4 regions of the Enterobacter sp. E14S genome follow, and region 2 is predicted to be linked to each of the others. Evidence: predicted binding sites of a transcription regulator. Region 2 holds the regulator's gene; each other region holds the start of a gene.
What was found. The regulator PurR, encoded in region 2, represses purine synthesis genes. The targets are predictions, from matches to a motif close to CANGCAAACGTTTGCNTG.
Positions count from the first base shown of each region.

Region 1 (7,415 bases), on a different contig from region 2:
GCTTACGCAGATGGGACGCCAGCGCATTCGCCGCGGCCATATCTTCTGACTTCAGGCGGTTCACTTCGCGCGCCATGTCGAACAGCACGGAGTACGCTTCCGGGGTGTTGAAGTCGTCGTTCATCACCTCAACAAAGCGGGCTTCAAAAGCTTCGCCGCCCGCAGCAGGAACAGACCTGTCGGTCCCGCGCAGCGCGGTGTACAGACGCTCCAGCGCCGAGCGCGCCTGTTTCAGGTTCTCTTCGCTGTAGTTCAGCTGGCTGCGATAGTGGCCGGACATCAGGAAGTAGCGCACGGTTTCCGCGTCGTAATACTTCAGCACGTCGCGCACGGTGAAGAAGTTACCCAGCGATTTAGACATCTTCTCGCGGTCAACCATTACCATCCCGGAGTGCATCCAGTAGTTAACGTACTCGCCGCCGTGGGCGCAGGTGGACTGCGCGATTTCATTTTCATGGTGCGGGAACATCAGGTCCGAACCGCCGCCATGAATGTCGAAGTGCTTGCCCAGCTGTTTGCAGTTCATCGCGGAACACTCAATGTGCCAGCCCGGGCGGCCTTCGCCCCACGGTGATGGCCAGCTTGGCTCGCCCTCTTTGGACATTTTCCACAGCACGAAGTCCATCGGGTTACGCTTCACGTCAACCACGTCAACGCGCGCGCCGGCCTGAAGCTGGTCCAGATCCTGACGGGAAAGCGAACCGTAGGTTGGGTCCGTCGGCACCGAGAACATCACGTCACCGTTGTCCGCAACGTAGGCATGACCGCGTGCGATCAGCTTTTCGGTGATCTCGATGATTTCGTGAATATGGTGGGTCGCGCGCGGCTCGCTGTCCGGGCGCTGAATATTCAGGGCGTCGAAATCTTTGTGCATTTCGACGATCATGCGATCGACCAGCGCAACAAAGCTTTCGCCGTTTTCATTAGCGCGCTTGATGATTTTGTCGTCGATGTCGGTGATATTACGCACGTATTTCAGGGTGTAGCCCAGAAAACGCAGGTAGCGTGACACCACGTCGAAGGCGACAAAGGTACGGCCATGGCCAATGTGACAGAGATCGTAAACCGTAATACCACACACGTACATGCCGACTTCCCCGGCATGGATAGGTTTAAATTCCTCTTTCTGGCGCGTCATTGTATTAAAGATTTTTAACATCGAAGATTCCATGTAAACACGTGTGTGGTTGAAAACCGGCTATTCTACCCGTAATTCAAACCTGAAGCAGCACACAATGCAAGGTGATCGCATCCTGTGGTTATGCTATAACAAGCCCCTATAGATGACCCGAACGCGGGTCGACGTACCACAATAACGGAACAGGATGCAAAAATGGTTACTTTCCACACTAATCATGGCGATATCGTAATCAAAACCTTTGATGACAAAGCGCCTGAAACAGTTAAAAACTTCCTGGACTACTGCCGCGAAGGTTTCTACAACAACACCATTTTCCACCGCGTGATCAACGGTTTTATGATCCAGGGCGGCGGTTTCGAACCTGGCATGAACCAGAAAGAGACCAAAGAAGCGATCAAAAACGAAGCGAACAACGGTCTGAAAAACACCCGCGGTACGCTGGCAATGGCCCGTACTCAGGCGCCACACTCTGCCACCGCGCAGTTCTTCATCAACGTGGCGGACAACGACTTCCTGAACTTCTCCGGCGAAAGCCTGCAGGGTTGGGGCTACTGCGTATTCGCAGAAGTGGTTGAAGGGATGGACGTGGTTGACAAGATCAAAGCCGTCGCTACTGGCCGCAGCGGTATGCACCAGGACGTTCCTAAAGAAGACGTTGTGATTACAAGCGTGACCGTCAGCGAGTAATTCGTGGCGACACTCTTTATTGCGGATCTGCATCTGCAAACAGAAGAACCGGCGATAACCGCCGGTTTTCTGCGTTTTTTACGCGGTGAAGCGAAAAGCGCCGATGCGCTGTACATCCTGGGCGACCTGTTTGAAGCCTGGATTGGCGACGACGACCCTAACCCGCTGCACCGTGAAATGGCAGACGCCATTCACGCGCTCGTGGATTCCGGCGTCCCCTGCTACTTCATTCATGGCAACCGTGATTTCCTGATCGGTAAGCGCTACGCCCGCGAAAGCGGCATGACGCTGCTGCCGGAAGAACAGGAGCTCGACCTCTATGGCCGCAGGGTCCTGATCATGCACGGCGACACGCTCTGCACCGACGATAACGGGTACCTGGCGTTTCGCGCCAAAGTCCACACCCCTTGGATCCAAAAGGTGTTCCTTGCGCTGCCGCTGTTTATCCGCAACCGCATCGCCGCCAGAATGCGCGCGGGCAGTAAAGCCGCCAACAGCAGCAAATCCATGACCATCATGGACGTGAACCCGCAGGCCGTGGTGAGCGTGATGGAAAAGCATGGCGTTCAGTGGTTGATCCACGGTCATACCCATCGTCCTGACGTCCATTCCCTTATCGCCAACGGCGAAGCGGCCCATCGCGTGGTGTTGGGTGCCTGGCACACCGAAGGCTCCATGGTCAAAGTCACGCCAGAGGGCGTGGAGCTGATCGCGTTTCCATTTTAACCCCTCACACCATCATTCTATTTTTTTGAACAATATCGGCAAATTGTTTCGATTTTAATCAGCCCGTGGTCGGCCTATTATTTATCACATCAGGGCGACACGCCCTATCCCAGATAAAATACTTAAGGAATACGACCATGAAATCTATCAAAACTTTCGTTGCAGTTGCCGCTCTCTCCCTGGTTTCTTTCGGTTCTTTCGCTCAAAGCGTGAGCGCAACCGCCTCTACCCTTGACCGCGCAGAAGCGAAAATTGCCGCGCAGGCCGCCGAGCAGAATGCCTCTTATAAAATCACGAGCGCGAAGGTCAACAACCGCGTGTACATGACCGCGGAACTGACTAAATAAAAACCCTGATTGCCGTGCCGCCAGCTAAGACGTGCGACAGCGACAATACGATGAGGAAGGAACAGAGAATGAAAAACATCAGCATCGTAAGTACCCTGCTGCTGGCAGTCGTGGTGTCCACTGGCGCACAGGCCGCGGAGAATCGCTTCTCCGTGCCAAAATCGGGCTCGAATGCCGACACCAGCATGGTGAATCATATCGATGTCAGCCGCGCGTTCGACAACGAGAACCTGTCCGCAGGGGATCTTCAGTAACATCACATAAAAGACCGCCATCGTGCGGTCTTTTTTGTTATCGCTTTCTCGCCATAACTGCTCGTCTTTTAACCGCGCAACCGTTTTCCTTGCCCGTATAACATGCTATTCTCTGTGCCCTCGAAAGCAGTGTGTTTCGCACCACAGGAGTTTTAAGACGCATGTCTTCCCGCAATAATCCGGCGCGTGTCGCCATCGTGATGGGGTCCAAAAGCGACTGGGCTACCATGCAGTTCGCCGCCGAAATCTTTGAAATCCTGAATGTTCCGCACCACGTTGAAGTGGTCTCCGCGCACCGTACACCGGACAAACTGTTCAGCTTCGCCGAAAGCGCCGAAGAGAACGGCTATGAGGTGATCGTTGCCGGTGCGGGCGGCGCAGCACATCTGCCAGGCATGATTGCCGCCAAAACCCTGGTGCCGGTACTGGGCGTTCCGGTCCAAAGCGCCGCGTTAAGCGGTGTGGATAGCCTCTACTCCATCGTCCAGATGCCGCGCGGTATTCCTGTCGGCACGCTGGCGATTGGTAAAGCGGGTGCTGCCAATGCCGCCCTGCTGGCGGCGCAAATTCTTGCGACGCACGATAAAGCATTACACCAGCGTCTGGCGGAGTGGCGTAAAGCCCAGACCGACGAGGTGCTGGACAATCCGGACCCGCGGGGTGCGGCATGAAGCAGGTTTGCGTCCTCGGTAACGGCCAGCTGGGCCGTATGCTGCGTCAGGCCGGTGAGCCGCTGGGTATTGCCGTCTGGCCCGTCGGGCTGGACGCCGAACCGGAAGCCGTACCGTTCCACCAGAGCGTGATCACCGCCGAGATCGAACGCTGGCCGGAAACGGCTCTGACCCGCGAGCTGGCGCGTCATAACGCCTTCGTTAACCGCGACGTGTTCCCGATCATCGCCGACCGTCTGACGCAGAAGCAGCTGTTCGACAAGCTCGGTCTGCCGACCGCGCCGTGGCAGCTCCTGTCCGATAAAAGCGAGTGGAATGACGTTTTCGCGATGCTGGGCGAGCTGGCAATCGTGAAGCGCCGCGTGGGCGGTTACGACGGCCGCGGCCAGTGGCGCCTGCGTGCAGATGAAACGGCAGAACTACCGGACGACTGCTACGGCGAGTGCATCGTTGAGCAGGGCATTAACTTCAGCGGTGAAGTGTCGCTGGTTGGCGCGCGCGGGCACGACGGGCATACCGTCTTTTATCCGCTGACGCATAACCTGCATCAGGACGGCATTCTGCGCACCAGCGTCGCCTTCCCGCACGCCAATGCTGACCAGCAGGCGCAGGCGGAAGATATGCTCTCTGCCATCATGCACGAACTCGGGTATGTGGGCGTCATGGCGATGGAGTGCTTTATCACCCCGTCCGGTCTGCTGATCAACGAACTTGCGCCGCGCGTGCACAACAGTGGGCACTGGACGCAAAACGGCGCGTCCATCAGCCAGTTCGAGCTGCACCTGCGCGCGATCGCCGACCTGCCGCTGCCGCAGCCGGTGGTGAACAGCCCGTCGGTGATGATCAACCTGATCGGCACCGATCTGAACTACGACTGGCTGAAGCTGCCGCTCGTGCATCTGCACTGGTATGACAAAGAGGTCCGCGCGGGTCGTAAGGTCGGTCACCTGAACCTGAACGACAGCGACACGGGCCGCCTGAGCGCTACCCTGGAAGCGATGATCCCGCTCCTGCCGCCGGAATATGCGAGCGGTATTGTCTGGGCACAGTCAAAGCTCAAGTAAGACATCTGCGCCGGGGAGTTGATCTTCCCCTTCCCCGGCGTACAATCCCCGCCCATTGCTGCTGAGTTTTCTTCTGGAATAACCATGAACGATGGAACGGACTATCGCGCGATCCTCGCGTCTGATACCCCTTTAATCGACGTTCGCGCGCCGATCGAATTTGCCCAGGGCGCGATGCCTGCGGCGATCAACCTGCCCTTAATGAACGACGACGAGCGCGCCTCCGTCGGTACCTGCTATAAACGCCAGGGCCCCGAGGCCGCACTGGCGCTCGGCCATCAGCTGGTGAACGGCGAGACGCGTGAGGCACGCATCAACGCCTGGCGGGAAGCCAGCCTTGCCCATCCTGAGGGCTATCTCTGCTGCGCGCGCGGCGGCCAGCGTTCGCATATCTCTCAGGCCTGGCTGAAAGAGGCGGGCGTCGACTACCCGCTGATCCGCGGCGGCTATAAGGCCCTGCGTCAGACGGCGATTCAGGTTACCATCGAGCAGTCACAAAAGCCGATGGTGCTGATTGGCGGCTGCACCGGAAACGGTAAAACCCTGCTGGTGAAGCAGCATGCGCAGGGTATCGATCTGGAAGGGCTGGCGCACCATCGCGGTTCGTCGTTTGGTCGCACGCTCACGCCGCAGCTTTCCCAGGCCAGCTTTGAAAACCACCTTGCGGCTGAGCTACTGAAAAAAGACGCCGCGCGCTGGGTGCTGGAAGACGAGGGCCGGATGATTGGCTCCAACCACCTGCCGGAGTGCCTGCGCGACCGCATGGCTGAAGCCCCTATCGTTGTCGTCGAAGACCCCTTTGACGTCCGCCTTGAGCGCCTGCGCGAAGAGTATTTCGACCACATGTGGGCGGATTTTTCTGCTGCCTACGGTGAAGACGCGGGCTGGAAGGAGTACAGCGAGTATCTGCACCACGGCCTGTTCGCCATCCGCCGCCGTCTGGGGCTGCAGCGGTATGCAGAATTCACCGCGCTGTTAGATTCCGCGCTGCTGGAACAGCAACGCTCCGGCAGCACAGAGGCGCACTTCAGCTGGCTTGCGCCGCTGCTGAAGGACTATTACGACCCGATGTACGGCTATCAGCTGGAGAAAAAGGCGGAGAAGATTGTGTATCGCGGGACGTATGGCGAGGTCGCTGACTGGCTTAATCGCTAAAACAAAGCCGGGTGGCGAGGTAAAAGCAAAACGGCAACCAGGGTTGCCGTTTTTAATGTTTGTTCCCTCTCCCCGTGGGAGAGGGTCAGGGTGAGGGCATCAGGCCGCACCCTACAAGACGACTTAGAAGTCGTAGCGCAGACGCACCAGGTTCATGTCGCCCAGGTTGTCGGTGCTGGAGGTGAACACGTGTTCGTAATCCACGCGGAAGCCGTAATCCAGCTGGAAGCTGATACCCACGCCGTTGTCGATGCGCTGGTAGTTACGGCCGTTCACGTACTGAATGCGGTCGCCCATGAAGTATGGCTGGATGGATTTAACCGCGTACTGACCGATTGGGAACTTGTAGCCCGCAAAGTATTCAATACCCCATGCATCACCGGCGAAGTAGTCGTTAACAGACACTTTTTTGGTGGTCAGGAAGTTCTGGTACCAGCCGCCGCCAGCGGAGAAGGTCCAGTTGTCCGGCGTCCAGCTCAGCGCGGTACCGAGGATGTTCTGGTCGTAGGTTTTGCTGTCGCCGTTATCCGGGTTACGCATGTCCGCACGGGTGTAGTTCCACGCGGCGCCCCAGGTCAGGTCGGTGGTCAGGTGGTAATCCAGACCCAGCGAGCCGCCGCCTTTACGCTTGTAGCGCAGGCCGTTGCCCGGCAGGTATTCGCTGTCTTCAAACAGGTAGGATGCATAAATGTCGGCATCACCCACGGTTTTCTTATATTTCAGCATCTGGCGTGAACGGTAAGAACCGTCGTAATCGCCGTTGATCCCGTTACCTGGCGCCTGACCGATCATGTCGTAGTCCCAGATATCGGTTTTCGCGCCCACCACATCATAGTAAACGCTGTTCTGTTGACCGAAGGTCAGCGTACCCCAGGTATCGCTCTTCAAACCGGTGTAGAGCATACGACGCGTGGTGTCGTGTGCGCCGTCGGCGTAGTGGTGATCCCAGTTAAACTGCGCAGGAATATTGACACCCAGCTCGTAGTAGCTGATCCAGCTGATGTCATCAAACAGGTAGTAATCAGCCGCGAAACGGAAACGGGTGCCGCCGTCAAAGCCGTTACGCTTGTAGCTGTTTTTACCGTCGTCGCCGGTCATGTTCTGGAACTGAGGACGGATACTGCCGCCAACGGTGAAGTTCAGGCGGCTCAGCGGATTACCCGCCTGAGGATCCTGCTTAAGAACGGTGATTTCCGCCTGAGAAGCGAAGGTAGTCAATGCCACTGCCGCGCCGATCGTTGCCGCCAGCGCTGATTTTTTTATAGTCATTATTTTTCCTTAATAGACACGCTGCTAAATATTTAGCGGGTGAATATTAACTGGAAATAATCGGGCCGTGTGGTCGGGTTTTTAATGTTTTGTGCTACTAA
Region 1 covers NZ_JBVODQ010000005.1:220,765-228,179, reverse strand. Annotated here, with positions in the region: gene cysS (cysteine--tRNA ligase) at 1-1,159, opposite strand, end outside; gene ppiB (peptidylprolyl isomerase B) at 1,334-1,828, shown strand; gene lpxH (UDP-2,3-diacylglucosamine diphosphatase) at 1,832-2,554, shown strand; gene ACZ6J2_RS13540 (YdgH/BhsA/McbA-like domain containing protein) at 2,692-2,901, shown strand; gene ACZ6J2_RS13535 (hypothetical protein) at 2,970-3,155, shown strand; gene purE (5-(carboxyamino)imidazole ribonucleotide mutase) at 3,317-3,826, shown strand; gene purK (5-(carboxyamino)imidazole ribonucleotide synthase) at 3,823-4,890, shown strand; gene mnmH (tRNA 2-selenouridine(34) synthase MnmH) at 4,975-6,045, shown strand; gene ACZ6J2_RS13515 (porin) at 6,169-7,314, opposite strand.
Region 1: a site for PurR is predicted at 3,229-3,246, ahead of purE (5-(carboxyamino)imidazole ribonucleotide mutase). Genes of this name have one in related genera too.

Region 2 (7,415 bases):
TTTGGTGATTCAATAGAAAATTCTTAGCAACCTAATCACTGAAAATTAACATGATTTCTGGCGCATTCAGGCATGTGACGTTTCAACCTGAGCACTCTTTTCATGCTCACGCTGCGCGGAGGCCTGCATGCGATAGCCCAACACCGCCAGCGCAACGGTCACCAGCATCACGCTGGTGGTGGTCAGGAGCGGCGTGGCAATCAGCGCCGAGACCACCAGGCTTGCCAGGAAGCACAGCCCCAGCTGCAGGGTGTTCTGCAGCGCGGCGGCGCGGCCTGTTGCCTGCGGGAAGGGACGCAGCGCCTGGGCTACAACGATAGGGTAAATCGCCCCGTTCGCGACGGCCATCACGCAGAATGGGATCAAAATTTCGGCCAGACCGGCACCCGGAATAAAGCCAACGGCCCAGGTCCCGATGACGCTCAGCGCATATAGCACCAGCAGCCACGGCAGCATCTGCTGACCTTCCCACTTTTGCAGCGCCGCGCGACAGCCGTACCCGCCTACCAGGAACGCGATGGTCTGCGGAACATAGCTCAGGCCGATGGCTGCCGGGCTGTAGCCCATATCGTGCAGAATGAACGGCGAGCCGGTGAGCCACGCGAAGAAGCTTGCCGAGCAGGCAGCATAGATCAGGACATTACCGCGATACGCTTTGGCGCTGAGCAGAGACGTGAAGGTAATCGGCTTCGCGTCAGCATGCGCTTCTTTTTTATGCGCGGGTTTGAGGGCGAACGCCGGCAGCATCAGTACCAGGGTAATGGCAAACAGCGTGGCGAAGATGGCCTGCCAGTCGAAATGCGCGAGGATCCAGCTGCCCAGCAGAGGGGCGAGGGCAGGCGAGAGACCCACAAGCGGCATAATGGTGGCGAAAATACGGTTTGTGCGGTTAGCCGGGTAATAGTCGGTGACCAGCGCCTGCCAGGTCACGGCCGCGGCACAGACGCCCACGGCCTGAATAAACCGCAGCACCAGCAGCCAGGTGGCATCGCGTACCCATAACATCCCCAGGCAGCCCACGGCAAAAATGGCCAGGCCCAGCAGCAGTACCGGTTTACGACCAAAGCGATCCGAGAGCGGTCCCCAGAGAAGCTGTGCGAAAGCAAAACCGGCGAGGAATAAACTCAGGCTGGCGCTGATGGCGGCAGCCGGGGTTTGCAAATCTTCCTGCATGGCGGCAAACGCCGGCAGGTACATATCGGTGGCCAAAAAGCCCAGCACGCTCAAGCCGCCGAGCCAGACTAAAAAACCGTTCCTGGGTTGCATTATTTTATTCTCCTGAGGAGGCAGGTATACATTGGCGCTGAGTGTAGGGAGTGCAAAGCCGCTTGTGAAACGCTAATATTTGGCGGGTGCATTCAAAAATTTTGCAGGCAGAAAATGTGGTCAGATTATTCTCTTGAAGTGGTCGATGCCGTTGCGCGTAACGGCAGCTTCAGCGGTGCGGCGCAGGAGCTGCACCGCGTCCCTTCGGCAATCAGCTACACGGTGCGTCAGCTTGAGGAGTGGCTGGCGGTTCCGCTGTTTGAACGGCGGCATCGTGATGTGGAATTAACGCCCGCAGGCGCGTGGTTTTTGAAGGAAGGGCGTTCTGTTATCAAAAAAATGCAGATCACCCGCGAACAGTGTCAGCAGATCGCTAACGGTTGGCGGGGACATCTTTCCATCGCGGTGGATAATATCGTTAAGCCGGAACGCACCCGGCAGATGATCGTCGATTTCTACCGTCATTTCTCTGACGTTGAGCTACGGGTCTCGCAGGAGGTGTTTAACGGCGTCTGGGATGCGCTGGCGGACGGCAGAGCAGAGATGGCGATTGGGGCTACGCAGGCGATCCCGGTCGGGGGACGTTACGCCTTTCGCGATATGGGAATGCTGAGCTGGAAATGCGTGGTGGCAAGCGACCATCCGCTGGCGGCGATGGAAGGGCCGCTGAGCGATGACACGCTGCGCAACTGGCCGTCGCTGGTGCTGGAGGATACGTCCCGTTCATTGCCCAAGCGTATCACCTGGCTTCTGGACAACCAGCGGCGGGTGGTGGCCCCTGACTGGGAATCGTCGGCGACGTGCCTCAGCGCCGGGCTGTGCGTCGCGATGGTGCCCGTTCATTTCGCGCGTCCGCGCATCGATACCGGAGAGTGGGTTGAGCTGACGCTGGAGAATCCGTTCCCGGATGCGGCCTGCTGCCTCACCTGGCAGCAAAATGACGTCTCGCCTGCGATGGCCTGGCTGCTGGATTATCTGGGAGACAGCGAAACGCTAAACCGGGAATGGTTACGGGAGCCAGCGTAGCTGGCCCCGTAAAGCGATTAACGACGGTAGTCGCGGAACGGACCGTCCGCTACGGAACGGCGTTCGATAAGACGCGGGTGAACTTCAATGGACTGCGACTCTTCGCGCTTGTTGACGATCCTGTCCATCAGCATGTTGAAGGCCGTTTCGCCCAGCGAATCTTTCGGCTGGTGAATGGTGGTCAGCGCCGGGGTGAAGAAGCGCGCGTTACGCACGTTGTCATAGCCAATCACGGAAATATCCTGCGGTACGCGCAGGCCCAGCTCGTCGGCAGCGCAGAGCGCGCCCATGGCCATGATGTCGCCTCCGCAGAACACGGCGGTCGGACGGTGCGGCTGGGAGACGATCTGCTGCATCGCGCGGTAGCCCGACTCCGGCTCAAAGTCGCCCTGCACAATCCAGTTTTCCGGCACGGTGATCAGCGCTTCTTCCATCGCTTTCATAAAACCGGCCAGACGGCCCGCGCCGGTGTTGCGCTCCAGCGGACCGGGGATCACGCCAATCTCGCGGTGGCCGCGTTCGATCAGATAACGACCGGCCATATAGCCGCCTTCAAAGGCGTTATCGATAACGGAATCGGTGAAGTCTGCGCGCGCTTCGCCCCAGTCCATCACCACCATCGGAATATGGCGATACTCTTCCAGCATCGACAGCACGGATTCCGGATACTCGGAACACATCACCAGCAGGCCATCAACGCGCTTTTGCGCCATCATCGACAGGTAGGCACGCTGTTTTTCAATGCTGTTCCACGCGTTGCCCAGAATCAGGGTATAGCCTTTCTGGAAGCAGTTCTTTTCGACCGCTTCAATGATCTCGGCAAAATAGGCCGCTTCACTGCTGGTCGCCAGCAATCCAATGGACTTGGTGTGATTAACCTTGAGGCTACGCGCAACCGCACTTGGCGAATAGTGCAGCTCTTTGATCGCTGCCCAGACGGCGTTGCGCGTCTCTTCCGCCACAAAGCGGGTTTTGTTAATTACATGTGATACGGTTGTAGTGGAAACGTTTGCGCGTTTTGCTACGTCTTTAATTGTTGCCATTAAATGTCACTCCAGACCATATCCTAAGCTCCTGAAAAACCTGAAGGTAAACGTTTGCCTTCTCTCACCCTTATCTCGCAATGTTGAATTGCGGCACGCCGGGAAAACGACACGGGACGTCAGGAGGGGGTCAATGGCCGGTACGCTAATAAATTTAGCGTGGAATTTTGTCCTATCTTGATGAAAAGGGGAAGAGGTAAAGTGGTTATCAGTATAAATCCAGGAAGATTTTTGACGTAATCTGTGCAAAAATGAGCAAGCTCACTTTTCGTGTGGGGATTAAAAGGAGAAAAATTGATGAGTTCCGATCTTAAGTTTTCGCTGTTCACCACCGTTGTTGTGCTGGCTCTGATTGTTGCGGCCGGTCTGACGGCTGCGCTGCACTGATTTACGCGGAGGGAGAGCCTTCTCCCTCCCGACTCCCCGGATTGTTACTTCTCTGGCAAAAATCTTTTGCCATTTTGTTAACTTCTCATTTTTTGTGATTGATGTCATGCTTTCCGCTTCTTTGTTCTGTGTCACCACATGACACGGCATCCGGAGTTGACGCATGAAAATCAATTTTCCCCTGCTGGCCCTGGCGATTGGCGCTTTTGGGATTGGCACCACTGAATTCTCCCCGATGGGGTTACTGCCTGTTATTGCCCGGGGCGTAGATGTCTCTATCCCTGCGGCAGGGATGTTAATCAGCGCCTACGCTATCGGCGTGATGGTAGGGGCGCCGCTAATGACGCTTCTTCTTTCGCACCGCGCGCGCCGCAATGCGCTGATTTTCCTGATGGCGATTTTCACCCTGGGCAACGTGCTTTCGGCCATTTCGCCGGACTACACCACATTGATGCTGTCGCGTATTCTGACCAGCCTTAACCACGGCGCGTTCTTTGGGCTGGGGTCGGTCGTGGCTGCCAGCGTGGTGCCAAAACACAAGCAGGCGAGCGCCGTGGCAACCATGTTTATGGGGCTGACGATTGCCAATATCGGCGGGGTGCCTGCGGCAACCTGGCTGGGAGAAGCGATCGGCTGGCGTATGTCCTTCCTGGCGACGGCCGGGCTGGGCGTGATTGCGATGGTGGCGCTGTTCTTCTCCCTGCCAAAGGGAAGCGCCGGAGAACGTCCGGAAGTGCGTAAAGAGCTGGCGGTGCTGATGCGTCCGCAGGTGCTCTCCGCACTGCTCACCACCGTGCTGGGGGCAGGGGCGATGTTTACCCTCTACACCTATATTTCACCGGTACTGCATGATATCACCCACGCAACGCCTCTCTTCGTTACCGCGATGCTGGTGCTGATTGGCGTGGGCTTCTCGATTGGCAACTATCTCGGCGGGAAATTTGCCGACCGTTCCGTGAGTGGGACGCTGAAGGGCTTCTTAACCCTGCTGATTGTCATCATGGTTGCCATTCCGTGGCTGGCGCGTAATGAGTTCGGGGCCGCGATTGCGATGGTCGTCTGGGGAGCCGCCACTTTCGCCGTGGTGCCGCCGCTGCAGATGCGCGTAATGCGTGTCGCGCACGAGGCGCCGGGACTTTCATCTTCCGTGAATATCGGTGCGTTTAACCTGGGTAATGCCCTGGGCGCCGCGGCCGGTGGGGCCGTGATTTCAGGTGGTCTGGGATACAGCTTTGTGCCGGTGATGGGGGCGATTATTGCCGCGCTCGGCCTGATGCTGGTGATGATGTCGGGGCGTAAACAGCCTGAAGCAGCCTGCGCTGCGGAATAAACAAAAACGCAGAAGGGCGAACCCTTCTGCGTGTCTCTTACGCGGCGAAGTTCTTCGCAACAAAGTCCCAGTTAACCAGTGCCCAGAAGTGCTCCAGGTAGTTCGGACGCGCGTTGCGGTAGTCAATGTAGTAAGCGTGTTCCCACACGTCCACGGTCATCAGCGGCTTAGCGCTGGTGGTCAGCGGGGTACCCGCATTAGAGGTGGATACGATAGCCAGTTTGCCATCCGCCTCTTTAACCAGCCACGTCCAGCCAGAACCGAAGTTCTTGATGGCTGCATCGGTAAATTTCGCTTTGAAATCCGCGAAGCTGCCAAATGCGGCGTTGATAGCGGTAGCCAGTTCACCGACAGGTTCACCGCCGGCATTCGGCGCCAGGCAGTGCCAGTAGAAGGTGTGGTTCCACACCTGAGCGGCGTTGTTAAAGACGCCACCCTCTGAGCTGCGGACGATCTCTTCCAGCGTTTTGCCTTCAAAATCGGTGCCCTTGATCAGATTGTTCAGGTTGGTGACGTACGTCTGGTGATGCTTGCCGTAGTGATATTCCAGGGTTTCCGCAGAAATGTGCGGTGCCAGGGCGTCTTTTGCATACGGTAGTGCAGGTAATTCGAACGACATTGCTTCTCTCCTTATTGTATTTTGTGTTGCCAATAACCACACAGATAACATGGACAGGATAGCAAATTGAAAGGGTATGCAAAAGAGGAACTTACCCTGCCACGGATGCGGCAGGGCAGGGGTTAGCGAATGGTTTTCGGCGTCATCACGCGACGCGCGCCGACGTAGTGGCGTACCCAGTAGTCTTCACTGAGAGAGGTGATCTGAATATCCTGGCCGCTACGTGGAGACTGGATGAATTTACCGTTACCGACATACACGCCGACGTGGTCAGCCGTGCCGCGACCCTGGGTGCGGAAGAACACCAGATCGCCGTTTTCCAGCTCACCGCGGTCAACCGGTGAGGCATCGCGCAGGTGGTACATCTCATTGGCGGTACGAGGAATGCGGAATTTGACCAGATCTTTATAGGCGTAATAGACGAGGCCGCTGCAGTCAAACCCGGTACGCGGCGAGCTGCCACCCCAGTGATAAGGTTTGCCAATCTGCCCCATCAGTTTGTTCATCGCGGTCTTTTGCGCTTTCTGTACGCGCACTTTATGCACTTCCGCTATTTTCGTGACCTTCGCGCATTTCGCCTTGTGGCTTTTACGCGTGATGCATTTTTCAGTAACGAGGTTAGCGGTGGTTTGCGAAGCTTTACTTTTAGCGGAGTGGGCAGTGCGGGAAGGTTTTGTTTTCGTCTTGCTGGAAGCGGTCTGTTTCGTCTGAGCCGGTGTTTTTTTCTTGTCGTTCTTAGCGGTGGTTTTTTTCTTACGTTCTGTGGCTTTCACCAGATGGTTTTTTTGTACAGCAGAATGCCGCGCCTGCTGAGAGGCGTTTGCCACTGGCGTGAAAGTGAGTGAAGTAAACAGTAAAGCACAGAGCGTGATCGAGATTTTATTTATCCGCGCCACTGGGCAGTCCCCTGATAAATGCAGGTCATCAATAATACCCGCGTGTGATTTACAAAGCCCGTCGATTCTAATCTATAAAAACCCAGAAAGTTAATAGCATTTTTCAATCTACAATCGTGTTTCGTTAGCAAGTGCAAAAAAATTCATCGTTCTGTCGCACATTTGCCCACTCCCTAAGCAAAACCCTGACCGCCGCAGGGGTAAACACCATTTGCAATGCAACTTTTCGTGACTCGGGGTAGAATGTATAAACGTGACAAAAATGTTATTTTCCGATGCCAGTCTGAACCGCTACAATGTCAGACGAATGCCGTAACAGAAGTTAAAGGAAGCAAGACATGAGCACCACTATTGAAAAAATCCAGCGCCAGATCGCTGAAAACCCGATTCTGCTGTATATGAAAGGTTCTCCGAAGCTGCCAAGCTGCGGCTTCTCCGCGCAAGCGGTTCAGGCGCTGTCAGCCTGTGGTGAGCGTTTTGCTTACGTCGATATCCTGCAGAACCCGGACATCCGCGCTGAGCTGCCTAAGTACGCTAACTGGCCGACTTTCCCACAGCTGTGGGTTGACGGTGAGCTGGTTGGCGGCTGCGATATCCTGATTGAAATGTATCAGCGCGGCGAACTGCAGCAGCTGATCAAAGAGACGGCGGCGAAGTACAAAACCGAAGAGCCGGACGCAGAGTAATTTTCTGCGCAAATAAAAAAGCGACCTTATCAGGTCGCTTTTTTTTATTCTTCGCTGTCGCCCATCGGCAGCGGCCAGCCGCCAAGACGCTTCCAGCGGTTGACGATCTCACAGAACAGCTCTGCGGTGCGCTCCGTGTCGTATAAAGCGGAATGCGCCTGC
Region 2 covers NZ_JBVODQ010000001.1:170,503-177,917, forward strand. Annotated here, with positions in the region: gene punC (purine nucleoside transporter PunC) at 67-1,266, opposite strand; gene punR (DNA-binding transcriptional activator PunR) at 1,381-2,292, shown strand; gene purR (HTH-type transcriptional repressor PurR) at 2,310-3,335, opposite strand; gene cydH (cytochrome bd-I oxidase subunit CydH) at 3,633-3,722, shown strand; gene ACZ6J2_RS00885 (MFS transporter) at 3,886-5,052, shown strand; gene sodB (superoxide dismutase [Fe]) at 5,090-5,671, opposite strand; gene ACZ6J2_RS00895 (C40 family peptidase) at 5,794-6,567, opposite strand; gene grxD (monothiol glutaredoxin 4) at 6,906-7,253, shown strand; gene rnt (ribonuclease T) at 7,298-7,415, opposite strand, start outside.

Region 3 (7,415 bases), on a different contig from region 2:
GGCGCTGCCCGTGCGCATCATGGGCGTGCTGGCGCTGGCGGAAAACGCCATTGGCCCGGATGCCATGCAGCCCGGAACGGTGGCGACGGCCTGCAACGGCACCACGGTTGAAATCAACAACACCGATGCCGAAGGCCGACTGGTGCTGGCGGACGCCATCGCCTGGGCCAGCCTTCGCCATCCGCAGGCGCGCTATATTATTGATATGGCCACCTTAACCGGTGCGGTCGTGAAGGCGCTGGGGTATGAGCTGAGCGGGCTGATGACGCAGGATGAACCGCTGCGCGCGGCGCTGACGCTGGCGGGCAAGCAGAGCGGCGATGAAGTGTGGTCCCTGCCGCTGGATGCGCGGCTGAAAAAACAGACCGACAGCGCGATTGCCGATCTGTGCAACACGCCGACCAATAATGCTGCAATCAGTGCGTCGGCGGCGTGGCTGCTGCATCACTTTTGCCCGCCGACGATCCCGTGGGCGCATCTGGACATCAGCGGTACGGCGCTGTGGCGCGAAAACGGACGGAGCGTGGCGTCGGGAAGACCGATTCCACTTTTGGTTGAACACCTGCTGGGGGATGTCTAGTTTTCGTAGGCCGGGTAAGGCGCAGCCGCCACCCGGCACAACTACAGCTTGAGAATATCTTTCACAAACGGAATGGTGAGCTTGCGCTGGGCGGTAATGGAGGCGCGATCGAGCTGATCGAGCGTGTCAAACAGCGTGCGCATTTCCCTGTCCAGACGCTTGAGCAGGAAGCGCCCCACGTCCTCCGGCAGCTCAAACCCGCGCTGCTTTGCGCGCAGCTGTAACGCCTGAAGCTTATCTTCATCCGACAGGGGCTGGAGCTTGTAGATTTGCCCCCAGTCCAGACGAGATGCCAGATCCGGCAGCCCCAGATTCAGCTGGCGAGGCGGACGATCGCCGGTGATCAGCAGCCGGGTTTTGCCCGACTCCAGAATGCGGTTGTAGAGGTTAAAGATCGCCATTTCCCACGGCTCGTCCCCCGCCACGCATTCGATATTATCGATGCAGACCAGCGAGAGATGTTCCATTCCATCCAGCACCTCAGGCACGAACCAGGTACGTTTATCCAGCGGCACGTAGCCTACCGCATCACCGCGCGCCGAAAGCTCCGCGCAGGCGGCATGCAGCAGGTGGCTGCGCCCCGCGCCTTCGCGTGACCAGATATAGATGTATCCGCTGTGATCCTGGCGCAGCACGTTTTGCAGTGCAGCCAGTAAAGAGGGGTTATCACCCGGCCAGAAACTCGCGAAAGTTTCGTCGTCAGGGAGATAGAGTGGCAGAGAGAGCTGTGCCGGTCCGTTCAGAAATACCTCAACCAGAGATCCTACATAAAATCGGCGATGAGTTTAGCACGGAACCAGCCGGGAGAGAACCGGGCGGATCGTCCACCCGGTTAAAGGATCAGTGTGGCGCTTTTTCGCTGTCGTCCGCGTCGAGAATTTCTTCTTCCGGGCGGATGACCGAGATCAGCTTGAAGATCAGGCTCAGGCCCACGCCGACGATGGTCGCCAGCGCCATACCCTTCAGCTCGGCCGCACCAATGTGCACCTTCGCACCGCTCACGCCGATAATCAGGATAACGGACGTCAGGATCAGGTTCTGCGCCTTGCTGTAATCCACTTTGGATTCAATCAGCACGCGAATACCGGAGGCACCGATCACGCCGTACAGCAGCAGAGAAACGCCGCCCATTACCGGCACAGGAATGATCTGAATCGCTGCCGCCAGCTTGCCGACGCAGGAGAGCAGAATGGCGATGATCGCCGCGCCGCCGATAACCCAGGTACTGTAGACGCGGGTAATCGCCATCACGCCGATGTTCTCGCCGTAAGTGGTGTTTGGCGTGGAGCCAAAGAAACCGGAGATGATGGTGGAGAAACCGTTCGCAAACATGGAGCGGTGCAGGCCCGGGTCGCGGATTAAATCGCGCTTAACGATGTTCGCCGTCACCACCAGGTGGCCGACGTGCTCCGCAATCACCACCAGCGCCGCAGGCAGAATGGTGAAAATAGCAAACCATTCAAAGCGTGGCGTATAGAAGGTTGGCAGCGCGAACCAGTGCGCCTGAGCAATCGGGGTGGTGTCCACCACGCCCATCGCAAAGGAGAGCGCATAGCCCGCCAGCACGCCAATCAGGATCGGGATAATCGCCATGAAGCCGCGGAACAGCACGGAGCCAAACACCGTGACGCCCAGCGTTACCAGCGAGATGATAATGGTTTTGGAATCCGGTGACTGACCGTCAGCAGGCAGCAGACCGGCCATATTCGCCGCGACACCCGCCAGCTCAAGACCGATGACCGCAACGATGGCGCCCATCGCCGCAGGGGGGAACATCACGTCCAGCCAGCCGGTACCGGCTTTCTTCACAATGAAGGACACCACGCAGAACAGGACGCCACACATGATAAAGCCGCCCAGTGCGACTTCATAACCCAGCGGTAGCAGCAGTAATACCGGCGAGATAAAGGCGAAGCTCGACCCGAGATACGCCGGGATTTTGCCTTTACAGATAAAGAGGTACAGCAGCGTACCGATGCCGTTGAACAGCAGCACGGTGGCCGGGTTAATGTGGAACAGGATTGGCACCAGCACGGTTGCGCCAAACATGGCGAACAGGTGCTGCAAACTAAGCGGGATAGTCTGTAAAAGCGGCGGTCTTTCACTCACCCCGATAGCACGGCGCGTCATAGTGTTTTCCTCTGTGTAGTATTGTTGGTGTTTTATTCAAAAAAAAGCCGACTATCAAAGTCGGCTTATTTATCGTTATTCGATTATTTCGTACCAAAGATCTTATCGCCGGCATCGCCGAGCCCCGGGATGATGTACCCGTGCTCGTTCAGCCCCTGGTCGATAGAGGCGGTATACAGCTCAACGTCCGGGTGCGCTTTTTCCAGCGCAGCGATCCCTTCCGGAGCAGCAACCAATACCAGCACCTTAATGCTGTTACAGCCCGCGTTTTTCAGCAGGTCGATGGTGGCGATCATTGAGCCACCGGTCGCGAGCATTGGGTCAACCACCAGCGCCATACGCTCGTCGATGTTAGAGACCAGCTTCTGGAAGTAAGGAACCGGCTCAAGGGTTTCTTCGTTACGGTAGATACCCACCACGCTGATACGCGCGCTTGGCACGTGCTCCAGCACGCCTTCCATCATGCCGAGACCGGCACGCAGAATTGGCACCACGGTAATTTTCTTACCTTTGATCTGCTCAACCTGCACCGGGCCGTTCCAGCCTTCGATGGTGACTTTTTCTGTTTCCAGATCAGAGGTCGCTTCGTAGGTCAGCAGGCTGCCGACTTCAGATGCCAGTTCGCGAAAACGCTTCGTGCTGATGTCATGCTCACGCATCAGGCCCAACTTGTGTTTAACGAGTGGGTGTTTCACTTCCACAATCTTCATTCTCTTTCTCCTCTGAGGTGGCGTCCGCAAAAAAATCGCGGGATTATACCGCTTTTTTCGGATTAGGCCATACCCATGTTGCTTGACGTATATCAAGCAAAGTGATTTAGAGACAAAAAAACCGGAGGCGAGACTCCGGCTTGGGTGCGGGGTTCTGCCCGGTGGCGCTGCGCTTACCCGGGCCTACGTGTAGTGTAGGTCGGGTAAGCGTTAGCGCCACCCGACAACTACAGGTTCTCGCCGTTGCTCGCAATCACCTGCTTATACCAGTCGAACGATTTCTTTTTACTGCGGTTCAGCGTGCCGTTCCCTTCATTGTCTTTATCCACAAAGATAAAGCCGTAGCGTTTTTTCATTTCGCCCGTGCCGGCAGACACCAGGTCGATACAGCCCCACGGGGTATAGCCCATCAGATCCACGCCATCTTCCACCACCGCTTTTTTCATCTCGCGGATGTGGGCGGCCAGATAATCAATACGGTACTGGTCGTTCACCGTGCCGTCGCTCTCCTGCACGTCGATCGCGCCAAAGCCGTTCTCAACGATAAACAGCGGCAGCTGGTAGTGATCCCAGAACCAGTTCAGGGAGTAGCGCAGCCCGACCGGGTCAATCTGCCAGCCCCAGTCGGATTTCTGCACGTACGGGTTAGAGACCAGGCTCTTGCTTTCGTCGTAATCCAGCTGCGGGTTATCCGCCGTCGCCTTGGTGGCGAAGGACATGTAGTAGCTGAAGCCGATGTAATCGACGCAGCCCTGCTTCAGCGCGGCTTTATCTTCTTCGGTAATATCCAGCGCGAAGCCGCGACGTTCGAAGTAGTTGAGCAGGTGCTGTGGGTACCTGCCGCGCACGTGTACGTCGGTGAACCAGTAGCGGCGGTGCATGGCGTTCATCGCCATCATCATATCGTCCGGCGCGCAGGTCAGCGGGTAGATAGGACACATGGCAATCATGCAGCCAATCTGCAGCGACGGGTTAATCTCGCGCCCCGCCTTCACCGCCAGGGCGCTGGCCACGAGCTCATAGTGCGCCGCCTGGAACATCACCGGTTCACGGTCTTCACCCGGCGCGTACTTCAGCCCGGAGTTGGTGAACGGCGCAAAGTCTTCGTGGAAGTTGGCCTGGTTGTTGATCTCGTTAAAGGTCATCCAGTACTTCACCTTATGCTGGTAGCGCTGGAACACCACTTTTGCAAAACGAACGAAGAAGTCGATCAGCTTACGGTTGCGCCAGCCGCCGTATTCCGTAACCAGATGGAAAGGCATCTCGAAGTGAGACAGGGTGATAACCGGCTCGATGCCGTACTTCAGGCATTCGTCGAACAGATCGTCATAGAATTTCAGGCCAGCCTCGTTAGGCTCAAGCTCGTCGCCTTTCGGGAAGATCCGCGTCCAGGCAATAGAGGTGCGGAAGCATTTGAACCCCATCTCGGCAAAGAGTTTGATGTCTTCTTTATAGCGGTGGTAGAAATCAATGGCTTCATGGTTAGGATAATTTTTCCCCTCCAGCACGCCGTTGGTGATTTCACGCGGCACGCCGTGCGCCCCCGCGGTCATGACATCGGCAACGCTCACGCCCTTGCCGCCCTCTTTCCAGCCGCCTTCCAGCTGGTGCGCCGCAACGGCCCCGCCCCACAGAAAATCTGCTTTAAATCCCGACATTCGCTTTCCCTCATTCTGCGTTATTTTCTGCAAAAACAATTACAGAAACCGGTTTCAGTTCGATGATGTGCAAAGGGCAAAGCTGTTGCAAGCAGTTCTCAGAAACCGGTTTCATTTTCGTGAACAGAGTCAAGTTTGGCTGCATTCACGAGGCACACAGAAAAAAAGATCCCCACGTCCAGAATAGGCTCGCAAACGTTTGCCTGGACTGTTAGAATTGCGCCGATTTTTCTTACTAGCTATGCAATCGCGTGGGGATTTAAGCCGTGACCAACAAAACTTCTCTCAGCTACAAAGATGCCGGTGTTGATATTGACGCAGGTAATGCGCTGGTTGACCGAATCAAAGGTGTGGTGAAAAAAACCCGCCGCCCGGAAGTGATGGGTGGTCTGGGTGGATTCGGCGCACTGTGCGCGCTGCCGCAAAAATATCGTGAACCTGTTCTGGTCTCGGGTACTGACGGTGTAGGCACCAAACTGCGCCTGGCGATGGATTTAAAACGTCACGACACGATCGGTATCGATTTGGTCGCGATGTGCGTGAATGACCTGGTGGTACAGGGCGCAGAGCCGCTGTTCTTCCTCGATTACTACGCGACCGGCAAACTGGACGTGGATACCGCAGCCAGCGTGATTAGCGGTATCGCCGAAGGCTGTCTGCAGTCCGGCTGTGCGCTGGTCGGTGGTGAAACCGCAGAAATGCCGGGCATGTATCACGGCGAAGATTATGACGTCGCGGGCTTCTGCGTCGGCGTAGTAGAAAAATCAGAAATTATCGACGGCAGCAAAGTGGCCGATGGCGATGTGCTGATCGCGCTCGCCTCCAGCGGCCCGCACTCCAACGGCTACTCCCTGGTGCGTAAAATCCTCGAAGTGAGCGGCTGTGACCCGCTGACCACCGAGCTGGACGGTAAACCGCTGGCCGACCATCTGCTGGCGCCGACCCGCATCTACGTGAAAAACGTGCTTGAGCTTATCGAGAACGTCGACGTTCACGCTATCGCTCACCTGACCGGCGGCGGCTTCTGGGAAAACATCCCGCGCGTCCTGCCGGATAACACCCAGGCGGTGATCGACGAATCCTCATGGCAGTGGCCAGCCGTGTTTAACTGGCTGCAGACCGCGGGCAACGTGAGCTCTCACGAAATGTACCGCACCTTTAACTGCGGCGTGGGCATGGTTATCGCCCTGCCGGCAAGCGAAGCGGATAAAGCGGTTAAGCTGCTGACTGAAAAAGGTGAAAACGCGTGGAAAATCGGTACGATTAAAGCCTCCGATTCCGAACAGCGTGTGGTCATTGAATGAAAAACATCGTGGTGCTCATTTCCGGCAACGGAAGCAATTTGCAGGCAATCATAGACGCCTGCAAACAGAAGAAAATCAATGGCACCATTCGGGCAGTTTTCAGCAACAAGGCCGACGCGTACGGCCTTGAGCGTGCGCGGGAAGCAAACATTCCCGCGCACGCGCTGGAAGCCAGCCAGTTCGCCGGGCGTGAAGCCTTTGACCGCGAGCTGGTGCATGAGATTGATGCCTACGCGCCGGACGTGGTCGTGCTGGCGGGCTATATGCGTATTCTGAGCCCGGCCTTCGTCGAACACTTCGCCGGTCGTCTGCTGAATATCCACCCTTCCCTGCTGCCAAAATATCCCGGCCTGCACACCCATCGCCAGGTTCTGGAAAACGGCGATGATGAGCACGGCACCTCCGTGCATTTCGTTACCGACGAGCTGGACGGCGGTCCGGTGATCCTGCAGGCCAAAGTTCCGGTCTTTGACGGCGATAGCGAAGAAGACGTGACCGAACGCGTGCAGACCCAGGAACACGCCATTTACCCGCTGGTGGTCAGCTGGTTTGTCGACGGGCGTCTCGAGATGCGCGACGGCGCAGCCTGGCTGGACGGCGTGAAGTTACCCCCGCAGGGTTATGCGGCGGAAGAGTAGTTTGTTACGTCGGGTGGCGCTGCTGCGCTTACCCGACCTGTTCATTGCATTACCCGATATTCCCTTCTCCAACCTTCTAAAATCCCCAACAAAAAAAATAACTGTCATACTTTTCTGGCACTGTTGGACATATCGTGGAAATGCTCGCCATAATAAGGACGAGACGGATTTACCACGTCCTGTGATTGAACTGGAGTGTGAGCTGTAATGGGTCAGGAAAAGTTATATATTGAGAAAGAGCTAAGCTGGTTAGCATTTAACGAACGTGTACTCCAGGAAGCGGCAGACAAAAGTAACCCGCTTATCGAGCGCATGCGTTTTTTGGGCATTTATTCCAACAACCTGGATGAGTTCTACAAGGTTCGCTTTGCCGAGCTGAAAAGACGCATCATCAT
Region 3 covers NZ_JBVODQ010000002.1:113,230-120,644, reverse strand. Annotated here, with positions in the region: gene ACZ6J2_RS05780 (leucyl aminopeptidase family protein) at 1-580, shown strand, start outside; gene ACZ6J2_RS05775 (DnaA inactivator Hda) at 622-1,323, opposite strand; gene uraA (uracil permease) at 1,421-2,710, opposite strand; gene upp (uracil phosphoribosyltransferase) at 2,794-3,420, opposite strand; gene ACZ6J2_RS05760 (6-phospho-beta-glucosidase) at 3,648-5,078, opposite strand; gene purM (phosphoribosylformylglycinamidine cyclo-ligase) at 5,345-6,382, shown strand; gene purN (phosphoribosylglycinamide formyltransferase) at 6,379-7,020, shown strand; gene ppk1 (polyphosphate kinase 1) at 7,228-7,415, shown strand, end outside.
Region 3: a site for PurR is predicted at 5,267-5,284, ahead of purM (phosphoribosylformylglycinamidine cyclo-ligase). Genes of this name have one in related genera too.

Region 4 (7,415 bases), on a different contig from region 2:
TCTCAACGTAGGTACACTGTGCTTTGATGCGTTTGCACAGCTCATTGGCGAGATCGATGTCAAAACCGACCAGTTCACCCTTTGAATTCTTCGATTCGAACGGCGCATAGGTTGGATCGGTACCAATCCGAATTTTCTGCGGAATGGCTGCGAATGCCGCGGTGGCGCTGGAAAAGGCCAGAACAAGAGATAGTGACAACACGAGTTTTTTCATATTTGTCCTCAACAAACTGTCTTCATACGGGATTTTTACGACGACGGGGTGGTGCTAATGTGCCATTAATCCCCTCTGTCAGGCAAAGACTAATGCCCTTCAGGCGGGAACTTTTGCATTATAAATGCGTAAGTATGCACAAAGCGATCCAATACGGTGCAACAAATGCACCGCATTGAGTCAACCGCTCCCGTAACGCACCTTTGCGGTGCGTTAGCGCCAGGTATTATTCACCGTATACGTTGAAGTCGAAGTATTTCTTCGCCAGTTTGTCGTAAGTACCGTCTTTACGCAGCTCTGCAAAGGCTTTGTCGAAGGCGGCTTTCAGCTCGGTATCATCCTTGCGCAGGCCAATACCGGTGCCGTCACCAAAGTATTTTTTGTCTTTTACCGAAGGGCCCGCAAACGCGTAGTCTTTACCCGCAGGCTGTTTCAGGAAGCCTTCACTCGCGGCGACTTCGTCCTGGAATGCCGCATCCAGACGGCCTGCGGCCAGGTCAGAGTAAATCAGATCCTGGTTCTGGTAAGCCACCACGTCTACACCCTTCTCACGCCAGGTCGCATTGGCATAACCTTCCTGCGTCGACCCCTGAAGCACGCCAACATGCTTGCCTTTCAGCGAGTCGATGGTTGGCTTAATCGGGGAGCCTTTTGGCGCAATCAGCCGAGAATCCGCAGCGTAGAGCTTGTCAGAGAAGGCAATCTCCTGCTGGCGTTTTTCGGTGATGGAGAGAGAAGAGATAATGGCGTCGATTTTCTTGGCTTTCAGCGACGGGATTAACGCGTCAAAGTCGCTGCCCACCCATGTGCATTTCACCGCAATGCGTTTGCACATTTCATTTCCCAGATCGATATCAAACCCCACGAAATCGCCTTTCGCATCCTTGGAAGAGAATGGCGCGTAGGTTGCGTCTGTACCGATACGAACCGTCTGTGGAAGAGCTGCGTAGCTACCTGCTGCCGCACTTAACCCCACGAGCAAAGACAGAGCCAGAACCGTCTTCTTCATACATTTACCCTCAAGTACCGTGATTTTATTATGTATTGTGTTGTGTGTTGTGTTGCAGGCTTCATCTTGCAGGTCTTATGCCACATTGCCGTCTGGTCAAAACTTCGACGTTAAATATGTTAATAAAACGTTGCGATATTGCCTTAATGGTGAAAGATAGCAGGTCTGCCGAACGAACCGGAAAGAGAAAAAGGGAAAAAACGAATTAAATGTCGAGGATATGATCGCCGTTGCATAATTGCCCTGAAACAGGGCAACGTCTCTTTTCATGCACTCTGTTTGTGCACAGAATCAGGCCCCTTGCCAGCGGGTGAAGAGATCTTCTGGCAGGTCGATGTCAAACTGATCCAGCACGCGGTTAACGGTCTGATTAATCACGTCATCCAGCGAGGTCGGGCGATGATAAAACGCCGGTACCGGCGGCATGATGACGGCGCCAAGCTCGGCGGCCTGGGTCATCAAACGCAGGTGGCCGAGGTGCAGCGGCGTTTCCCGCACGCAGAGCACCAGAGGACGACGCTCCTTCAGCACCACATCCGCCGCGCGCGTCACCAGGGTGTCGGTATAGCTGTTCACAATGCCGGAGAGCGTTTTAATCGAACAGGGCAGGATAACCATGCCGGCCGTTTTAAACGAGCCTGAGGAGATGCTGGCGGCGATATCACGGGCATCGTGAACCACGTCCGCAAGTGCCTGAACATCGCGCAGGGAGAGATCGGTTTCCAGAGAGAGGGTCTGTCGCGCCGCCTGGCTCATCACCAGATGGGTCTCGACTTCCGCCACGTTACGCAGAACCTGTAACAGACGTACGCCGTAAATCGCGCCGCTGGCGCCGCTGAGCCCAACAATGAGTCGTTTCATGATTTTCGCCCTTACTGATTTCAGGGCAGACTGTGCAGGATTTTGCGGGGAGTTGCAAGTGAGGGCGTTCGCCCTCACCTGCCGGAGCATCAACCTTCGTTGTGCATCTCTAAGCTTTCAAGATCGTTCTGCATCTGAACGGCTTTCGCATCGTCGTTGCGCAGCGAATCAAGATAGTCGAGATACTGCTGGTCAACGTCTTTGGTCACGTAAATACCGTTGAACACGGAGCATTCAAACTGCTGAATTTCCGGGTTCTCGGCACGCACCGCGTCGATGAGATCGTTCAGATCCTGGAAAATCAGGCCGTCGGCACCGATGATCTGGCGAATTTCATCCACTTCACGGCCGTGAGCGATCAGCTCGTTGGCGGTTGGCATATCGATGCCGTAAACGTTCGGGAAGCGAATCTCCGGCGCGGCAGAGGCCAGGTAAACTTTCTTCGCACCCGCTTCGCGCGCCATCTCGATAATCTGCTCAGAGGTGGTGCCGCGAACGATGGAGTCATCCACCAGCAGAACGTTCTTGTCGCGGAATTCCGCGCGGTTGGCGTTCAGCTTGCGGCGCACGGACTTACGGCGCAGATGCTGGCCCGGCATGATAAAGGTGCGGCCAACGTAGCGGTTCTTCACGAAGCCCTGACGGTATGGCTTGTCCAGAATGCGGGCGATCTCCAGCGCGATATCGCAGGAGGTTTCCGGGATAGGAATAACCACGTCGATGTCGAGATCGTCCCACTCGCGGGCAATCTTCTCGCCCAGCTTCGTGCCCATGTTGACGCGCGCGCTGTAGACGGAAATCTTGTCGATGAAGGAATCTGGGCGGGCAAAGTAAACGTATTCAAACAGGCACGGGTTGCTGACCGGGTTATCGGCACACTGGCGGGTAAACAGCTGGCCCTTCTCGGTGATATAGACCGCTTCGCCCGGCGCAACGTCACGCAGGAACTCAAAGCCCAGGGTATCCAGCGCCACGCTCTCAGAGGCAACCATATATTCGGTACGGCCATCGCCAAGGTCGCGCTTGCCGAGCACCAGGGGACGAATGCCGTTTGGATCGCGGAAGGCAACCATACCGTGACCAATGATCATCGCCACGCAGGCGTACGCGCCGCGGATCTGGCGGTTGGTCGCGGCAATGGCAGCAAAGATGTTGTCTGCTTCCAGCGGGTAGTGACGGAAGTTATCCAGCTCGCTGGCGAACACATTGAGCAGAATTTCAGAATCAGAGGTGGTGTTAATGTGGCGACGTTTCTCTTCGAACAGCTTTTTACGCAGCTCATGCGCGTTGGTCAGGTTGCCGTTATGAGCAAGGGTGATGCCATACGGTGAGTTGACGTAGAAAGGCTGTGCCTCAGAGGCGCTGGAACTGCCAGCAGTAGGATAACGAACGTGACCGATCCCCATATTACCTTGCAGACGCTGCATATGGCGGGCTTCAAACACATCGTTTACCAGGCCATTTGCCTTGCGTAAACGGAAGCAGTTGTTTGCATCAATGGTGATGATACCCGCAGCATCCTGCCCACGGTGCTGAAGCACCGTTAACGCGTCATAAATCGACTGGTTTACCGGCATGAAACCGGCGATACCGACAATACCGCACATTCGTCTTTTCCTCGTTAAGCCACATCTCAGGGTTTATGCCCTGGGCAAAAAACTCGACGAGCTTTGCAGATAGTCAAAGAACCATCTGATGATGAAGCTGAACTCTGGAATGAGCTGCGATTTCTGCCAGTCTTCGCTTTTGGAGAACCCGGTGAAGGTATCCAGGAAGAACAGGATCGCGGCCACAATCAGCACGCCTCGTAACGCCCCGAAACAGATCCCGAGCACCCTGTCCGTTCCTGACAGACCGGTTTTCTCGACCAGCTGACCTATCACGTAATTCACGATAGCGCCGACAATCAGCGTTGCGATAAACAGCACCGCGATGGCAATTCCGTTTCGGACCAGTTCATCTTCAAAGCCCGTGAACCAGACAGACAGGTAAGTGTAGTAATGACTGGCAACAAAGAAAGCACAACCCCAGGTTACCAGCGATAACGCTTCACGAACAAAGCCACGGATCAGGCTAACCAGACAGGAAAAACCAATCACCGCAATGATGGCGTAATCAATCCAGACCATATGTGTCCCACGATTTAACGCCCTGTCATCCAGTTCGGGGCGAATTCTAACAGAAAAAGAAAACGTTTGCGTAGGGATTTCCTTCCCGCGCGTAAATAAAAAAGGCGCTGAAAAAATGTTCAACGCCACGGTCCATTTGACGTCTCTGTGGACGTCTGCTCCCCCCTCACCCCGGCCCTCTCCCTCAAGGGAGAGGGAGCAAGCTACTCCGGGGAGTGGTAAGATCTTATCAGTTCGCGCTGTAGCCCATTACCACACCGCTCAGGCCGGAGATCTGCTTCAGCTCACCGAGCGAACCTTTAAGCTTATCTTTGGACGCTTCTGGCCCCACGAGGATACGGGTAATTTTACCCTGCACCGGCGTAGAAGGTGAAGTGTAAACACGATATCCCGCGCTGCGCAGTTTGCTCACCACCTCGTTAACTTTGTCGGCGTTTTTCAGCGCGCCGAGCTGCACAACGTAAGCTTTACCGGTCGGTGCCGCGTCTTGTTTTGCCGGCGGTGGGGTTTCTGACGCGGCAGCCAGCTGCTCTGCGGCTTTATCCCGCTGCGGTTTCGGCTGCGGCTTCTCAACCGGCTTCGGTTTTTCAACAGGTTTAGGCTGCTCTACCGGCACCGGATCGATATCGCTGCTGCTCGCTGCCGCCAGGCGTGACGGATCGATCGACGGTGCGGCGGCATCGCCTGCACGCACCTCTTCCGCCGCCCCTTCCGGAGGCTGAGCAGGCAGCGCCTGCGTCGCCGCGGGCAGCATATCCGGCTCATCGCGGTCACCCGGTTTCGGCACCAGCGGAATAGCGGCAAACTCGTCCTGATAATGCTTTTTCTGCCCGTCGAGCAACCCCGGGAGAATAATCACCCCGAGCGCGACCAGCACAATGGTTCCTGTTAAACGGTTCTGAAACTTACTCGCCACCGGTTCTCCCCGCGTCCATCGCTTCCATGACATGTGCCACCGTGTGGAATGAACCACACACCAGCACGGTATCTTCTGGTTTAGCATCCGCCATCGCGGCATGCCAGGCCTGAGCCACGCTACTATAGATTGCGCCTTTGCCGAGATGTTCCATCAATTGCTCAGCCGTCGCGCCGCGCGGCCCCTCCAGAGGAGCACAATACCAGCTATCGACCACACTCTCCATGCAGGCCAGCGTCCCGCCGATATCTTTATCATGAAGCATACCGATAACCGCCAGCACGCGCCCGGTTTTTGATAACGATTTGAGACGTCCCGCGAGATACGCCGCCGCATGCGGGTTATGCGCCACGTCCAGAATCAGGCGCGGTGATTCGCTGACAATCTGGAAACGCCCGGGCAGAATTGCGCTCTGAATGCCGTCGCGGATTGCCTGCTCGCTGACCGCTAATCCGCTGGCGCGCAGTGCCGCCAGCGCGGTGGCCGCGTTCGGCTGCGGCACCTGCGGCAGCGGCAGGTTGTCCAGCGCGCCCCGGGCATCGCTGAAGCGCCAGCCGTTATCCTTAACTTCATAATTCCAGTCAACGCCGCGGCGCAGCAGACGCGCGCCCTTCTCGTTTGCCACATCAGCAATGGTGTGCGGCATGTCCGGCTCGCCGACCACGGCGGGTTTATTCGCCCGGAAAATACCGGCCTTCTCGCGGCCAATGCTTTCACGATCCGGTCCAAGCCAGTCGACATGGTCCAGCGCGATGCTGGTGACCACCGCCACATCCGCATCCACCATATTGGTCGCATCAAGACGTCCGCCGAGGCCGACCTCAAGGATCACGACATCCAGCTGCGCCTGTTTGAACAGCCACAGCGCCGACAGGGTGCCGTATTCAAAATAGGTTAATGAGATCTCACCGCGCGCGGCTTCAATTTCCGCGAACGACGCCGTATGCGCCGATTCCGGCAGCTCGCTGTTCTGCACGCGAACGCGCTCGGTGTAGCGGACCAGGTGTGGAGAGCTGTACACGCCAACTTTGTAACCCGCGGCCATCAGGACAGATTCCAGCGTGCGGCAGGTGGTGCCTTTACCGTTGGTGCCCGCGACGGTAAATACGAATGGTGCCGGTTTGAGCACATCAAGACGCGCGGCGACCTGGCTTACGCGCTCAAGCCCCATATCGATGGTTTTACTGTGCAGGTTTTCCAGATAAGAAAGCCACGCGGCCAGGGGCGACGTGGCTTGGGGAATGCTTTTATTTTCCATAATGCCCGGTTGTCATTAACAGATTAGAAAGCAAAAGGGCAGCGCCAACCGGCCCTGCCCTTTTCAGTTATCAGGCCTCGGGTTCCTGATCCGGTACCACCACGCCTTCGCGCGGCTCATCCGGGTTCGGCGCTGGCAGATTCATCAGCTTCGCCAGAATGCTCGCCAGCTTCAGGCGCATTTCCGGACGGCGGACGATCATATCGATAGCGCCTTTCTCAATGAGGAACTCACTGCGCTGGAAGCCCGGCGGCAGTTTTTCACGAACGGTTTGCTCGATAACGCGAGGACCCGCAAAGCCGATCAGCGCTTTAGGCTCAGCGATGTTCAGATCGCCCAGCATCGCGAAGCTCGCGGAGACGCCGCCCATGGTTGGGTCGGTCAGCACGGAGATGTACGGAAGACCGCGCTCCTGCATTTTCGCCAGCGCTGCAGAGGTTTTCGCCATCTGCATCAGCGACATCAGCGCTTCCTGCATACGCGCGCCGCCGGAGGCAGAGAAGCAGATCAGCGGACAGTTGTCTTCCAGCGCCTGCTCAACGGCACGCACGAAGCGCGCACCGACCACGGAGCCCATTGAGCCGCCCATAAAGGAGAACTCAAAGGCAGCGGCGACAACCGGCATCTCATGCAGGGTGCCTTTCATGACGATCAGCGCGTCTTTCTCGCCGGTCTCTTTCTGTGCAGAGGCCAGACGATCTTTGTATTTTTTGGAATCGCGGAACTTCAGCACGTCTTTTGGCTCGAGTTCGCTACCCAGCTCTACCAGAGAGCCTTCGTCCAGCAGGCTATGCAGGCGGTTGCGCGCCGACATACGCATATGGTGGTCACACTTCGGACACACCTCAAGGTTGCGCTCCAGCTCTGCGCGATACAGAACCTGACCGCAGCTGTCACACTTCGTCCATACCCCTTCAGGAATGCTCGCTTTGCGCGTTGGGGTAATGTTGCTTTTAATTCGTTCAATCCAGCTCATTGATAACCTTTCTGCCTGAACCTGGTCGTATGCCAGTTTTGCTATAAGAGGC
Region 4 covers NZ_JBVODQ010000002.1:249,114-256,528, reverse strand. Annotated here, with positions in the region: gene hisJ (histidine ABC transporter substrate-binding protein HisJ) at 1-214, opposite strand, end outside; gene argT (lysine/arginine/ornithine ABC transporter substrate-binding protein ArgT) at 441-1,223, opposite strand; gene ACZ6J2_RS06405 (UbiX family flavin prenyltransferase) at 1,515-2,084, opposite strand; gene purF (amidophosphoribosyltransferase) at 2,174-3,691, opposite strand; gene cvpA (colicin V production protein) at 3,725-4,213, opposite strand; gene dedD (cell division protein DedD) at 4,443-5,129, opposite strand; gene folC (bifunctional tetrahydrofolate synthase/dihydrofolate synthase) at 5,119-6,387, opposite strand; gene accD (acetyl-CoA carboxylase, carboxyltransferase subunit beta) at 6,458-7,363, opposite strand.
Region 4: a site for PurR is predicted at 4,269-4,286, ahead of cvpA (colicin V production protein). Genes of this name have one in related genera too.